2 regions of the Desulfomicrobium baculatum DSM 4028 genome follow, and region 1 is predicted to be linked to the other one. Evidence: predicted binding sites of a transcription regulator. Region 1 holds the regulator's gene; the other holds the start of a gene.
What was found. Region 1 encodes sigma-54, which starts transcription at its own class of promoters, with help from an activator protein. Its sites were predicted from a motif close to CTGGCACGGNNNNTGCTT; they were not measured.
Positions count from the first base shown of each region.

Region 2: the regulator sigma-54 is predicted to act here: its motif matches at 5,227-5,244, upstream of DBAC_RS17955 (THxN family PEP-CTERM protein).

Region 1 is NC_013173.1:174,753-182,313, forward strand. It holds gene DBAC_RS00725 (PTS sugar transporter subunit IIB) at 1-135, opposite strand, end outside; gene DBAC_RS00730 (PTS sugar transporter subunit IIA) at 138-548, opposite strand; gene rapZ (RNase adapter RapZ) at 561-1,448, opposite strand; gene DBAC_RS00740 (PTS sugar transporter subunit IIA) at 1,476-1,925, opposite strand; gene hpf (ribosome hibernation-promoting factor, HPF/YfiA family) at 1,929-2,474, opposite strand; gene rpoN (RNA polymerase factor sigma-54) at 2,543-3,970, opposite strand; gene lptB (LPS export ABC transporter ATP-binding protein) at 4,077-4,799, opposite strand; gene DBAC_RS00760 (LptA/OstA family protein) at 4,796-5,323, opposite strand; gene lptC (LPS export ABC transporter periplasmic protein LptC) at 5,338-5,874, opposite strand; gene DBAC_RS00770 (KdsC family phosphatase) at 5,871-6,395, opposite strand; gene kdsA (3-deoxy-8-phosphooctulonate synthase) at 6,385-7,191, opposite strand; gene pyrG (CTP synthase) at 7,198-7,561, opposite strand, start outside.
Region 2 is NC_013173.1:2,574,657-2,582,217, reverse strand. It holds gene DBAC_RS11200 (hypothetical protein) at 244-876, shown strand; gene DBAC_RS11195 (ATPase domain-containing protein) at 873-2,366, shown strand; gene DBAC_RS11190 (putative bifunctional diguanylate cyclase/phosphodiesterase) at 2,498-4,030, shown strand; gene DBAC_RS19075 (hypothetical protein) at 4,231-4,611, opposite strand; gene DBAC_RS11185 (PilZ domain-containing protein) at 4,682-5,032, shown strand; gene DBAC_RS17955 (THxN family PEP-CTERM protein) at 5,289-6,068, shown strand; gene DBAC_RS11175 (hypothetical protein) at 6,275-6,586, shown strand; gene DBAC_RS11170 (CAAX prenyl protease-related protein) at 6,627-7,313, opposite strand.

The DNA.
Region 1 (7,561 bases):
CATGATTTCCTGCCGCAATTCATCGGCGGCGAGGTCGTCGTTGGCCACCAGCAGGGTTTTGGCCCTGATGTGCGGTAGCCAGGCCTCAATGATCTGGCCGTGGACGAGTCGGTTGTCGATACGGAACCAGAGCACTCTTACGCCTCGGTGATTTTGCGGGTCAATACTTCGCCGGCGACAACGATGCCCTGAATGGCCGCGTTTTTGGCGTCCGTGGCCAATTGGGACAGGTCCTGGGTGCGCATTCCCAGAATCCTGAGCAGCATGGGCAGGTTGGCGCCGGTCAGGACGTCGACTTTGCCCGGTTGCAGGAGAGACAGGCTGATATTGGATGGAGTGCCCCCGAACATGTCGGTCAGGATGATCACGCCGTCGCCTGTTTCCATCTGTTTGACGGTTTGCTTGAGATCCGAGAGCAACGCGCTCATTTCCACGGTTCCTTCCACAGCTATATGGGCGCACTGCTCCTGCGGTCCCAAAATTGTCTGGGCCGCTTCAAGCAGATATTTTCCAAACTGGCCATGGGTTACCACGATCACTCCAACCATTACTCCTCCAGATTATCCAAGACTGAAATGCCGATGTTCGACAGATACATTGAAGCCCTGACCGCGCAGATGTGCCAGCACTGCCTCGGTCACGGCCACGGAACGATGTCGGCCACCCGTACAGCCGAAGGCCATGGTCAAACGGTAGCGCCCTTCCGTCGCGTAGAGCGGCAGGGCAAAATCCAGAAATTCAAGAAGTCTGCGCAGATACTCGCGGCCAGGGTTGCTGCCCAGCACGTAGCGGGCGATGGCCTCATCCTTTCCGGACATGGGTCGCAGCGCTTCGTCGAAATAGGGGTTCGGCAGAAAGCGCAGGTCCGTGACGTCGTCCGCCTCGGTCGGGGCGCCGTACTTGAAGCCGAACGAAATCAGGTGCACCCGCATGCCTTGGCTGCGGGAGGAGAGGCTCTCCCATTTGTCCTGAATGACTCGACGCAGATCGTGCACCGAATAATGCGACGTGTCGATGACCAGATCCGCCTGGGTGCGGATGGGCTCGAGTATTTCCCGCTCCCTCTCCAGTGCCCCTTCCAGACCGAGGTTGCCCGAGGTCAGGGGATGCGGGCGGCGGGTGGTAGCGTATCTGCGCAGCAGGATCTGGTTGGAAGAATCCGTGAAGATGACTGTCGGCCGCACGGAAAACTTCTGGATATCAAGCAGCACTTCCTTCCACTGTCCCACGAAATCGGGTTGGCGCAGGTCCATGCCCATGGCCAGCCCTGGGTATTCCTTGGCCGAGGAATTGAAGAACAGCTCGATGAGGGCCGGGGCCATGCGCGCCGGAAGCCCGTCGACACAGAAAAAGCCCATGTCCTCGAAGACCTTGAGCGCCGTGCTTTTGCCTGAACCGGACATGCCGGAGACAATGACCACGTTTTTCTGTTCAGATTCCAGCTGCATGGAGTTCTCCGGACATGTTCGGTCGGCCTAGACGGTCTGCAGCAGTTGCCACAGCCCTTCCTGGCCGGGAGAGTTGGTAAAGGCCTGACGGAACGAGCTGTCTTTTAGCAGGCGGGAGACCGTGGCCAGAAGCTTCAAATGCAGGCCGACCACGCTTGAAGGGGCCAGCACCGTGAAAAAGATGCTGGCCGGTTTGTGGTCCAGACTGGCAAAATCCACTCCTTCGTGGCTGCGGCCGACAATGACCAGAACCTGATCGATACTGTCCAGCTTGCCATGGGGTATGGCGATCCCATCCCCGATGCCCGTGGTTCCGAGCAGTTCCCGATCCATGAGGACCTGGGTCACGCGCTTGGGGTCAAGATCGGGGTATTTGGCCGACAGCCGCGAAACGAGTTCGGCCAGGACCTCGGGTTTGGTCCTGGCCGAGAGGTCGGAGATGATCAAATCCTTGTCCAGGTATTCAGCAAGCTTCATTCCCTATACCCCGGGGTCGATCAAACCGAAATCTCCGGTTTTGCGACGATAGATGACATTGATCCTTTCACTTTCCGCGTTGAGGAAAACAAGGAATTCATTGTCCGTGCTTTCGAGCTGCAGGGCGGCTTCTTCAACGATCATGGGCTTGGGCGAGAAGTCGTCTTCGGTCTTTTGGATAACGGGCTTGCGCTTGGCGTCCGCGTCGTCGTCAAAACCGCCGGCGTCCATGAGAGGGCTGTCGCTGCCGCTTTTGCGACGGCTCTTGTCCTTGTCGCGGGTCTTACGCATCTGGGCTTCAAGCTTGTCCCAGACCATGTCGACGGTGGAGTACATGTCCTCGCTGTCTTCGCGGGCGGAGATATGCACATTCTTGCCCGTCAGCACTATATCGGCAATATGCCGGAATTTCTCCACTTCGAGGTTGACCTGCAGGTCGGCGTCGGGCGTGCCGGACATGTATTTGGCGAGCTTGCCGAAGCGGTCCTTGGCGTATTTGCGCAAATGGTCGGAAGGATCGAAGTTTTTGAAATTGAAGGTAATCCTCATGGAAGCCTCCTCGATTGTTGAGGGTCAGCCCGTGGTCCGTCCAAGAGGAGCGGCCCGAGGGCGGGGTGTCAAAAAACTTGTTTTCGCTTGGATGAAGAATCTATCCCCAGCACCGCGCGATACTTGGCCACGGTGCGCCGGGCGATGTTCACATCCAGTGTTTCCTTCAGCACCGCCGCGATCTTTTCATCGCTGAAGGGGTGCTTGGGGTCCTCCTCGCTGACCATTTTCTTGATGATGGCCTTGACCGACTCGGAGCCGACCTGGGTGCCGTCATCCATTTCCAGCGCGGAGTTGAAGAAAAATTTCAGTTCCATGATGCCATGCGGGGTGGCCACGTACTTGTTCGTGGTGATCCGGCTGACCGTGGATTCGTGCATTTCAATGTCGTCGGCCACATCTTTTAAAATCAGCGGTTTCAGCTTGGTCACCCCGTGCTCGAAAAAGCCCCGCTGGAATCTGACAATGCTTTCAACCACTTTATATAATGTTCTTTGCCTTTGGTGCAAGCTCTTCATGAGCCACATGGCGGATCGCATCTTGTCGTGCAGGTATTCCCGGTCCGGGCCTTTGACCGCAAGGTGCATGTCGTCCATGTAATAGGGGCTCAGCTGCAGCTTGGGTAGGCCGTCGTCGTTCATGACGATGACGAAATCCCCCTCGTATTCGTATACGAAAACATCCGGGCTGACATAGATGGTGCTCTCGCTCCCGTAGCTGGCTCCGGGCATGGGGTCCAGGGACTGAATGATGTCCAGATAGGCTTTCAGGTCTTCCATCTGGATTTTGAACTTGCGCAGGAGCGGTTTGTAGCGGCGCTTTTCGATGTCTTCGAGATGGTCGGCCACCAGGGAAACGAGAATCGGATCGTCCTGGCCGAGCATCTCCAGCTGAATGAGCAGGCATTCCTTGGGCGAGCGCGCGGCCACGCCCACGGGGTCGAAGCGCTGCAGGCGATGCAGCATGGACTCGACCAAGGCCAGGGGAGAGAGCGTTTCGGAGGCGATATCCTCGGCCGAGCTCATCAGATAGCCTTGGGAATCGAGGTTGCCGATGATGGCTTCGCCGATCATCTCCTCTTCTTCGGTGATGTTGGACAGGCAGAGCTGCCACAAGAGATGCCCATCCAGGGATGGCTTGCCCGAGAGCCTGGCCTCGTAGGACATCATCTCTTCCAGGGCTTCGGTCTCCTTGAACTGTACCTGCTTGGCGGTGCTTGAAAAATCGCCGAGGTAGTTTTCCCAGTCCGCGTTGCGCATCAGTTCCGCGTCTTCGTGCGAAACTTCGGGACGTGATTCCATCGGAGCCTGGATATCGTGCTCTTCGGAAATTTCCTTGACCCCTTCTTCAAGCATGGGGTTCTCCAAGAGCTCTTGCTGAACGGCTTCAAGGAGCTCGAATCGGGAGAGCTGGAGCAGCTTGATAGCCTGCTGCAGCTGTGGGGTCATGACCAGCTGCTGCGTCAGCTTGAGGTTTTGTCGGAGTTCAAGGCCCATAATGGATTTAATCTCACCGTGTCAGAGGATTGCAGACAAGAAAACTACCTAGTACCGAATCTGCCATAAAGGTTAGGCCCTGGCAATCCTTGGAAAATCGTGTCCGCTAGAGGCTGAATCCCTCGCCGAGATACACCTTGCGCGCGCCCGGGTCGGCGACGATCTCTTCGGGGCTGCCGTTCAAGATGATCTGACCGTCGTAGACCAGGTACGCCCGGTCGCAGATCTGAAGCGTCTCACGGACATTATGGTCGGAGATAAGCACGCCGATGCCTTTGCCGCGAAGGTCCTGGATGATGGTCTGGATGTCGTCCACGGCCAGGGGGTCGATGCCGGCGAAGGGTTCGTCCAGAAGAATGAATTTGGGATTCTGGATCAGGGCGCGGGCAATTTCCAGCCTGCGGCGTTCTCCACCGGACAGAAAGGCCGCCAGTTGACCCTCGAGTCGGGTGATGCCCAGCTCGTCCAGAAGCCTGTCCGCCGTGCGCTGCTGCTCGTCCTTGGAAAAACCGGAGTATTCCAGGATCAGTTGCAGGTTCTGGCGCACGGTGAGTTTTCGAAAGATCGAGCTCTCCTGCGGCAGATAGCTCATGCCTGCGCGGGCCCTTTTGTGCAAAGGCCAGCGGGTGATGTCCATGCCGTCCAGAAGAACCTGGCCCCGCGTCGGCGGCACGATGCCCGCCAGCATGTAAAAGGTCGTCGTTTTGCCGGCCCCGTTGGGTCCCAGGACGCCAACCACCTCGCCCTGGCGCACATCAAGATCGATGTCGCGTACGACATCCCTGAGCCCGTAGCGCTTGGCCAGCTTCTGGCCGGTCAGCGTGGTCACTGCCCGGCCCCCGGCTTGCTTGCGGGGGTGTTGAAAATGGCTTCGACCCGCCCTTTGCCGCCCAGAACTTCGCTGCGGCTTTCCTTGATGAAGAGCTTTATGACCTCGCCCTGGATCTTGTTGGCGCCTTCCATGAGCATGGGATTGTCTTCCATGGTCAAGAGGTCCTTGTCGGCTTCGTAGGTCGCCTTGCCGCAGGTGCCGGTGCGGCCCTGGTCGGCCTTGATGCGCACGTTGCCCTTGGCGATGATCTTTTTGATGGACCCCTGCTCGTCAGCCACGCTCTGGGTGGCATTGCCGGAGCCTTCCTTTTTTTCCAGGAGCACGGTCAGCGTGTCGGACCACAGCTGGATGTCCTGGCGGATGACGTACACGGAGCCGGTGAAGACCACCTGATCCCCTTTCTGGGTGTAGGTCATGGTGTCGGAAGTGATCTTGACCGGGACGTCTTTGGCTGGGGCGGTTTGTGCGGCCCAGAGTGGAGTCGCGCAGGCAAGGAAGAGAAAAAGTATGAGTGAGCGCATTGGTAACCCGCTTGTCAGTTCATGATAACCTGGACGTTGCCTTGGGCCAGGAAGTCCCCTGTGTCCAGAAAATATGTCAGAGTGTCTGAGCGACCCCGCATGGATTCGCCAGTCAGTTCAACCGTGCCGCCGAGGAGAAGAGTGCTGTTTTGGCCGGTGTAGTCAAGGGTTTCGGAGCGCATCACGTATTGGCCCTGGGTGCCGTGAACCCCGCCCCACATCCTGGCCCGGTCTTCTTTCTGCCAGACCTGGCCCTCGGGAGCCCGGACTTCAATGGGTGCTCCGCCTTCCTCGCCCCAGTATACTATGATCGGGTCGGTGAGTGTCAATTCGTCACCGTTTTCGGCATAGTCGGCGCCCGTGGCGTTCAGGTTCCACAGTTTTTTGCCGTCCTTGCCCTGGCTTAGGTTCACGCCCTTGAGGCTGAGGTCCACGTCCAGATTCTCGATGGAGAGGTTCTCCAGCCGTTCGGGCCAGAGCAGCCGTTTTCCCAGCATGGCGATTCCGGCCAGGACGGCAAGGGCCAAAAGGCCGATCACCACGCGTTTCATTCCCGGACCCAGCCCTGCCACATGTCTTCGAGTTTGCCCTGGGCGCGCAGCACGAAATCGATGGCTTCGCGCACTGCGCCCTGGCCGCCCATGGCCCTGGTGGTCCAGACGGCGAGTTTGAGTATTTCGGGCCGGGCATTGGGCACGGCGATGGGCAGTCCGACCAGGGACATGGGTGCGGCGTCGACCCAGTCGTCCCCGACATAGGCCATGTTCGAGAGGGGGATGCCGGTCTGTTCGGAAATTCCGCGCAGGACCGGGGCCTTGCGGTGATGGCCGGGATGGTAGTGGGTGATGCCAAGCTCCGTTACCCGGCGGCGTACGGCCGGAGAGTCCAGGCCGGTGATGACCGCGAATTCCAGCCCCGCCTGGGGGGCCATCTTGATGGCCAGTCCGTCCTGGACGTTGAAGCGCTTCAGCACGCAGCCCGATTCGTCATAATAGAGGCCGCCGTCGGTCAGCACCCCGTCCACGTCCAGAACCATGAGACGCACGTCCCGGGCGAGGCGCTCAGCATTCATTGGGGATGCTCCAGATGGCAGCCAGTTCGGAGAGCAGCGTGCGGGCCTTGGCCAGAGGCCAGGAATTGGGACCGTCGCACAGGGCCTTGTCCGGGTCCGGGTGGATCTCCATGAACAGACCCTGGCAGCCGCAGGCCACGGCGGCCCGGGCCAGGGGCGGCACGAATTCGCGCTGGCCGCCGGAGGACATGCCCCGCCCGCCGGGCAGCTGCACCGAATGGGTGGCGTCGAAGACCACGGGGCAGCCGAACTGCTTCATGATGATCAGGGAACGGAAATCCACGACCAGATTGTTGTAGCCGAACATGGAGCCGCGCTCGGTCAGCCAGATGCGGTCGAAGCCTTCGGAGCGGATCTTTTCCACCGGCCCCTGCATGTCCCAGGGCGCCATGAACTGGCCTTTCTTGATGTTCACGATGCGCTCGGTGCGGGCGGCGGCCAGCAAGAGGTCGGTCTGGCGGCAGAGGAAGGCCGGGATCTGCAGCACGTCGGCCACTTCGGCCACCAGGGAGGCCTGGCGCGGCTCATGGATGTCCGTGATCACGGGCAGCCCGGTGCGGCTCTTGATCTGGGCCAGCCAATCAAGGCCCATGTCCAGCCCTGGGCCTCGAAAGCTCGCTCCGGCCGTGCGGTTGGCCTTGTCGTAGGAACTCTTGAAGATGAGCGGCAGGTTCAGGTCGCGGGCGATGGCCTGCAGCTCCACGGCCACGGTCATGGCCAGGTCCAGGCTTTCGAGTACGCAGGGACCGGCGATGAGGAACGGGCGTCCGGCGACCAGGGTGGAACAATCAATCATGGTATTCTACTCGGGTTTCTTGTTGGCCACGGCCGCGCGAATGAATTCACGGAACAGCGGATGCGGCTGCATGGGGGTGGAGGTGAACTCCGGATGGAACTGGCAGCCCAGGAACCACGGATGATCCTTGATCTCCACGATCTCGACCAGGCTCTTGTCCGGGGACAGGCCGCTGATGGTCAGGCCGGCATCCTCGAAGCGGCTTTGGTAGGAGCTGTTGAATTCGTAGCGGTGGCGGTGGCGCTCGGAGACCTCGACGGCATTGTAGGCTTCGAAGGCGCGGGTGTCTTTTTCGATCACGCAGGGGTAGGCGCCAAGACGCATGGTCCCGCCCTTCTCACTGGTCATGTCGCGGCGCTGCACGCATTTC
Region 2 (7,561 bases), 1.5 Mb from region 1:
AGTTGATGTGCTGAGCAGGATCGCTTTTTGGCGTTTGCGTGCTCGCTCTCGTGATAAAAATCGACACATATCCGAACATGGAGAACCGATGTTATTGCAGAAAACCAGTAAGCGGCAGGGTATTTTTAATAACATTTTGAGGTCTGGAGATATTGAAAAATTGCATTCGCTCAAATTTGATTTTTTGCAGCACGACCAAAGGTGGCGGATTGCCCCGCGCAGTAGGGAATTTGGCAGGATCGGATGGCCGTGGCTTTGGATTCTTGGGATTTCAATCTTGATCTATATGGCGATCTCTGTCCTGCGAAGCCACGCCTGATGCAGTTTTGTCCTGGTTCGACTTTCAGAGTGCCGTCATACGATACAATTTTATGGCGTGCCGACGAATCGCGCATGTCCACACACAAAGCCAGGTGTCAGGTTTCAGGAGTCATTCCGATGGCAATCACAGATCGCGACCTCTGCCGTGAAGCGATACGAAGAACGCTGAGGCACCGCGCCGGCGATTCCCCCGACGCGCTGGCCATCGCCAAGGCGACGTCCGAGACATGGCTGCTGATGTCCGCTCAGTTGACGCCTGTGATTGGCGGCAATGGTGTTGAAGCCATTCTCAAACGATCTGTGCATCTGACGAGTGTCGTCTTCCCTTGGATGACAATTCCGGATGCGCAGATGGACATTGACTCTCTTCCGGTGCGAATCAACGCGCTTTTGGCCGGGCGCGAACCGGTCGCGGCGGCGCAGGCAAGCAGTTCGCTACTGATAACGTTCACTGAATTACTCGCCACCTTGATTGGAAATTCCCTGACTAGGCGCCTTCTGGATCCGGTCTGGATTACCGCGCCTGATGTGGTGGAGCAGGAGAAGACATCATGAACCGAAAAGTTAGCATAGCCCGCCTCGCCACCGGCGTTCCCGGGCTTGATGCGATCCTTGGCGGCGGGATCCCGGATCTCTCGTTCAATCTCATTTTGGGGGCTCCGGGCTGCGGCAAGACCACGCTTGCGCATCAGCTCATGTTCGCCATGGCGACACGTGAGCGGCCTGCGCTCTTTTTTACCGTGCTCGGCGAATCGCCCATGAAGATGCTCCGTTACCAGCAGCAGTTTTCGTTTTTCGATCAGGACAAGATCAGCGGGGCGATTCGCTTCGTCAGCCTGGGCGATGACGTCGCCACGGGGACATTTACCGAGGTTTTGAAGCGGATCACGCATGAGGTCGAGACCACCGCTCCGGCGCTGGTCTTCGTCGATTCGTTCCGCTCGATCATGCTGGAGGCGCAGCGTCAGTCCGACGGATCGATCAGCCAGCAGCAATTCATCCAGCAGCTGGGTATGCAACTCATGGGATGGGAGACAACAACCTTTCTGATTGGTGAATATTCTTCAAAGACAGGTCCACCGCCGATTTTCACCATGGCCGACGGGCTCATATCGCTTGAACAGAGCGTTTATCGGAACTCCATGGTGCGCAAGATTCAGATCATGAAAATGCGCGGCCAGGCCACCCGCCCCGGGGTGCATACGTTCCGCATCACGGGCGACGGGATCGTCGTCTTCCCTGCGGTGGAGGTTCGTGATGACGGCAACCTCGCGGCCACGCCCCGCCGCACGGATTCCACGGAAAAGCGTCTGTCCATGGGCGTGCCGCGTCTTGATGAGATGATGGGCGGGGGGTTGCCGTCCGGCTATTCGCTTCTTGTCGCCGGACCGTCCGGTTCTGGCAAGACCATCCTGGCCACGGCCTTTCTGGTGGAGGGGGTGCGGCTGGGCGAGCCAGGCGTGATTGTCGCCTTTGAGCAGACTCCGAGCCAGTCCCGAACGCGCACCATCGACGAACTGGTCCGGGCCGGGAGCATTGGTCTGATCAATACCCGTTCCCTCGATCTGTCCATGGACGAGGTCATTCAGCATCTCATAAACCTCATTCACAGCATGAAAGCGACACGTGTGGTGATCGATTCGCTGTCCGGATTCGAGCTCGCCGTGGCCCCGACCTTTCGCGAGGATTTTCGGGAGTCGCTGTTTCGCATGATCGCCGCGCTGTCCAATCTCGGGGTGACGGTGCTCATGACTTCGGAACTTGAAGACAGGTTCACGGATCTGCGTTTCAGCCCCTACGGGTCCGCATTTCTCACCGACGCCATTATCGTGCAGCGCTACATAGAGGTTAAGAGCCGCCTGAAGCGGGTCATGGCGGTCGTCAAGGTCCGCGCCAGCGCCCACAGCAATGCGCTGCGGGAATTTGAGATCAACGATGGCGGCATTGTCATCGGCGAGACTTTGTCCGAATATAGCGGGATTATGAGTGGAAGCCCGACGTTGACTACGGCTTTGGCCGCGAATGATCAGGACCGACGATGCTGAACAAAATTGGTTTGATGTACAGGCGTTATACGTCCAAACGACCGCTCAGGAGGCGTGCGTACACCTTGCCGTCGAGTTTTAAGGCCCTGCAAACGCTTCCGGGAAGCAAACACGAGGCTGGCGAAAAGACCGTGCGAGAAGCAAGAACAGGCACTCATGACGAGGCGCTTTCCGACAGGCAAGAAGAAGTTTTGAAGGTGGTCAAGAAGGCGTTGCGGGTGCGCAAAAATGCCGAAAAGGTCAAGATCGATTCCTGTTCGGAAATGGAAACTACGCTCCGGGAAGCAAACGAGAAACTCGTCGTCGCCTCGGTCAATGCGCATATGATGACCGAGGCGGTCGAGCGGGTCTCGGTTCATTTGTCCTACATGGCCGAGCATGATCTGCTCACCGGATTGCCGAACCGGGCGCTTTTGACCGACCGTCTGGTGCAGTCGATCCTGCTCGCAAAGCGCCACGGCAACAAAGTGGCGCTGATGTTTCTGGACCTCGACCACTTCAAGCATATCAACGACTCCCTGGGGCATGGGATTGGCGATCAGTTGCTGCAATCCGTTGCAAAGCGTCTGCAGGCCAGCGTCCGTAATTCGGATACGGTCAGCCGTCACGGCGGTGACGAATTCGTGGTCCTGCTTCCGGAAGTCGAGGATGTGCAGAGCGCCGCCCACGCCGCTGAGAAACTGATTCACAGCGTGGGAGAGCCCCATTTCATTTCCGGACAAGAGCTCCGCGTCACCTTGAGCGTCGGCATCAGCATGTATCCGGATGACGGTGTCGACGCCGAAGCGCTGATGCGCAAGGCGGACATGGCGATGTATCAGGCCAAAAAGGCCGGTCGCAACAGCTACAAGATATTCACCCCGAGCATGAACCCGAGTTCCAGTTCAGCCATGCGCAAGTCCGCCGAGATGGCTCTGAAGCGCGCTCTCGACCACGGCGAATTCATCCTGCACTACCAACCGACGGTGAATCTGGAGACCGGCGTCATCACCGGCGCCGAGGTTCTGCTGCGCTGGGAGCGTTCCGATCATCAGCTCAACTTCCCGGCTCAGTTCCTCACCATTGCCGAGAGCTGCGGGCTCATTCTGCCGATTGGGCAGTGGGTGATCCGTGAGTCCTGCAGGCAGGCGCAGGCGTGGCTGCAGACGGGCTTCAACCTGAGCCGGATCGCGGTCAATGTCTCGGCGGTTGAATTCAGGGACAAGAATTTTTTGACTGGAGTTCGTGCCATCCTGCGCGAGACGGGACTGGATCCGCATTTTCTGCAGATTGAAATGAGCGAGAACGGCCTGTCGCGGGATGCGCAACAGGCTCTGCCTGCCTTGCATGCGCTCAAGAACCTTGGAGTGCAGATTGCCGTGGATAACTTCGGCACAGGGTATGCGAGTTTGAGTTTTTTACGGGAATTTCCGATCGGTACGGTCAAGATCGACAAGTCGTTCGTGCACAACATCGAGGCCAAATCAGGAAAGGCGGTGGCCTCCGCCCTGCTGGCGATGGCGCGGGGCTTTAATCATCAAATCGTGGCCGAAGGCATTGAAACGCAGACGCAGCATGCCTTCTTCAAAAAACATCACTGTGCCGAAGGACAAGGATACTACCTCGGTCGGCCAATGGCCACCGAAGCCTTCGCGGCACTCGCTTCTCAAAGAAATCCCTCGTAATCCCCCCCCAAAAAAAATCCCCCCCCCTGGTGGCTTATCAGGGAGGGGTATGCTCAACTCGTGATTTCGTTGCCAGGCGCCGCAATGAATGACGGGGTTGCGTCATCGTTAGCAAGGAGAGGCATCCGCCATTTGTCCGCGTTGCCGGCTATGTCACGAGTGTTTGCCGGAATCTGGAACTGTCTTTCACGATTGCCGTATCATGTTCTATGCCAAAAAGTGACTTCGCTGACCGCCATTCCCGCCGAGCGGAAACCAGGCGCGTCTGTGCGACCCTTTGGATGCTTGACGACGTCTTTTGAGGCCTTGGGCGCGGCGTGGAAGTCTCCAGAATTCAGTACCGACAGGGCTTCTCCGGCCCAGGCTTGTTGCGGCATGGCCTTGAACGGAAAAAGCGATGTCTCGCATGTAAATTTTTTCGACAATGCCGGGCGTGAAATCTTACAACTCTCCGAAATTTTTCTGATGTGCACAACTTCAGGGTGCGCAGGTATCATGTAATACGCAGCATGTCCGTGCCGATGCAGTTCGGACTTGCTGGTACGTTCGTTGCTAAATGTGATGGAAAATGTGTTCATCATCAAAATTTTCAATCAAGACTGGGCGCTGGATGCTTGATAATATGCAAAACGCCTCAAGGCAGGACAAACCATGTCGACGACAGAACAAAAAATCAGAAAATGGAAGCGTCACGCCTGCCTGTTTCCCTGCGGAATCATATGCGGGAAGAAAAAGGACACGATCGTATTGGGTCGAATCCTCAACATGAGCAGGCAAGGGTTCCTCATAGAGACGGATTGCGCGTTCAATGTCGGCGATGTCCTGTCGATTATCGCAAGCCCCGGAAGAGAAGTGGATGGCTATGATTTGAGTGACAGCTATCAGGGCCACGTCCGCTGGGGCCAGACCGACGAATCCTCGCTCATGGGCACGTATTCCGTTGGCGTGGAGCTTGCCGTTCCCATCGCTTCTCCGGAAGTGGACGCGCAGAGGTCGAACTGATCTTCGCAGCGAATCATGCAAAAGGGCTTTGCGCATGCGAAATTTTGGCCGGCACGCTCGAAGCGTCCGTGGACTTTTGGATTGTGTTTCCTGGCGTGTAAGTTTGCCCAGGAAGTATGTCGGAGAACTTTACACGGTATGTTTTTTCTGAAGATTTCTTGAAGAATAATATAGTGATATTGGATAGTTATATTTTGGCACGGTCGATGCATTGTTGTGAGAGAACGACATAATTATCTAACACTGGAGTACTACTGTGAAGAAAAAACTAGCAGCGACATGTCTGGCGGCGGCATTCATCTTTTCAGCAACATTTGCTTCCGCAGCTCTGGTGACACAGTGGTCGTATGTCAACGATGCTACTTTTGTCGATTGGAGCAACGAAGACGTTAATCAGGATTATATGGTGCTAAGCCCCGACGGCAGAACGTTGTCCTGGGGAGTGCCATCCGTTTTCTCTAAAACAGGACTGCAAAGTTCGCTTGTGATCGACGGGCCTGTCGCTGGAAACGATCTGATGACTTCGGGATCCGCTGTAGAGGTAGTGTCAATTACACACTTCAATTACTTGATGAGTTCAGCATTTCCTAATCTTGCGTATGGTAAGGTCGAGGCTAATGTTGAGTTTACGCCATTTTTGCCTGCGGGACTGCCTCTTCCTGCCGAAACAACTTATCTTGAGTTTCTGTTCTTCGAGACTCCAAACAGTAATGTCGCGACGCCCATGGATATCTTCGTTCTCACCGATCCGGGCGCAACCAGCGGCGCATTTAACTACGATGGCTACACATACAACTTCTCTTTCTTGAGCGACGGCTTCGGACTCCTCACTGGCGCGTATCATGATTACATTGTCAGTCAGCTCGGTGTGGACACAGACTATTACGGCTGGCTTGCAAACGAGGACGGCAGCACGTCGGCTCAGTTCTACCTGGGTATCTCGGTGGCTCCTGTCCCCGAGCCGGCCACCATGCTTCTTCTCGGCGCCGGCCTGCTTGGCCTGGGCTTGGCGGCGCGACGCAACAAGAAGAATTGATCACGCGCTTTCGATCACTAGGGAAAGGCCGGGGAGCATGAGCTGCCCGGCCTTTTTTGATTCCGTGTCCATGAGCGTGCTGTTCAAGGGACGCCGAGCCGGAAATATACCGACGTAACTGCAACTGTTCGTTGCTGATTGTGCATGATTGCATGCGAACCGGCGGTGTTTGTGGTGCCCGCGCATCCATGAGGGAGAATCGGCTGATGGAGATATTGCTGGCCATTGCCGCGATTCTTGTTTGTCAGGGCATGCAGGCCTTGGACGATTTCATGAGCCGGGTAGGGGCCGTCTCCCTGGCTCACGGGATGCTGCTCGGCTATGGTCAGATCTATGTGGCGAAAAGCATTGTTGAATGGGGCGGGTCGAGTCTTGGCTGGATGGTCGTTGTCCTGATCTGCATCGCGAGCGTGGCCGTGTCGCTGTACAAGATCCATCGCTTCGGAAGCCGCTGGGTCTTTGCCTTTAATTTTGGGGTGGTCGTCGGCCTTCTTTACGGCGGAATCTCGCTGACGTGAGGCGTGTCTTGCGGAGCCTGCCGAAAGGTTTTCTCACGATTTACCAAAACCACCATTTTTCCGTGTTCAGCACAAAGGCGGCCAGGGCCAGATTGGTCACTGCGTGGGACAGGACGCATTGCGCCAGACTCCTGGTTCTGTAGAGCAACCAGGAATAGGCCATGCCGGCCATGATTCCGGCTAGGATGAAATGGTGGGCCAAGCCGAAGAGCACGGCTCCGACCAGAAACGAAATCCAGGTGAACGTACCGAGCGGGACTTTGGCGAAATCCGGATTGATGACGTAGCGCAGAATGAAGGAACGCCAGAAGATTTCCTCCATGATCGGGACAACGAGCACGGCGCTGCCGATGCGGATGACGGTCATGACCCGGCGCAGGCCGGGGTCCGGAAAGATGCCCGGATTGAAGCCCGGCGGCTCGCTCAGCGCGCCGATAGTCCAGTCCATGTTGACCCACAGCGCAAAGACCACAAGCCCCAGCGCGATACTCATCACTGTCTGGCTGCTCCGGGCCAGGTCGGACCACCGCAGTTCCGTGTAGGCCCGGCGGCACAGGATGAGTGCGATGCCGGCAACCAGGGGTCTCAGCGGATAAAGCAGGGCGAAGGTGGAGTCCTGGATGCTGACCCAGGCTTTGTCATCCATGAAACGCAATCCTTCCTCTAGACCGATGACGGCCATGAAGAGGGCAAAAGGCAATATGCGCGGCCAGGCGTTGTCGTTCATTGTCTGGCTGTTAAACTAAAAGTGTGCCTGTTTGCAACGTTCCGTTGCGAGTTGAAAACGATTTTGCTGCTCCTCGAATCTGGTGGTTGTGCCGGAGCGTTTCATTGGGGCAAGCGTTGGTCGATACTTGGAAAGTAAAGCAACGCGTTGTCGGATAATCTTACATTACTTGAGCGTGTATTTACAATAAATTGAATGATTAACGGATGGTGCGTCTTGGCATTTTTCCTGCTCCACAGGATTGATAG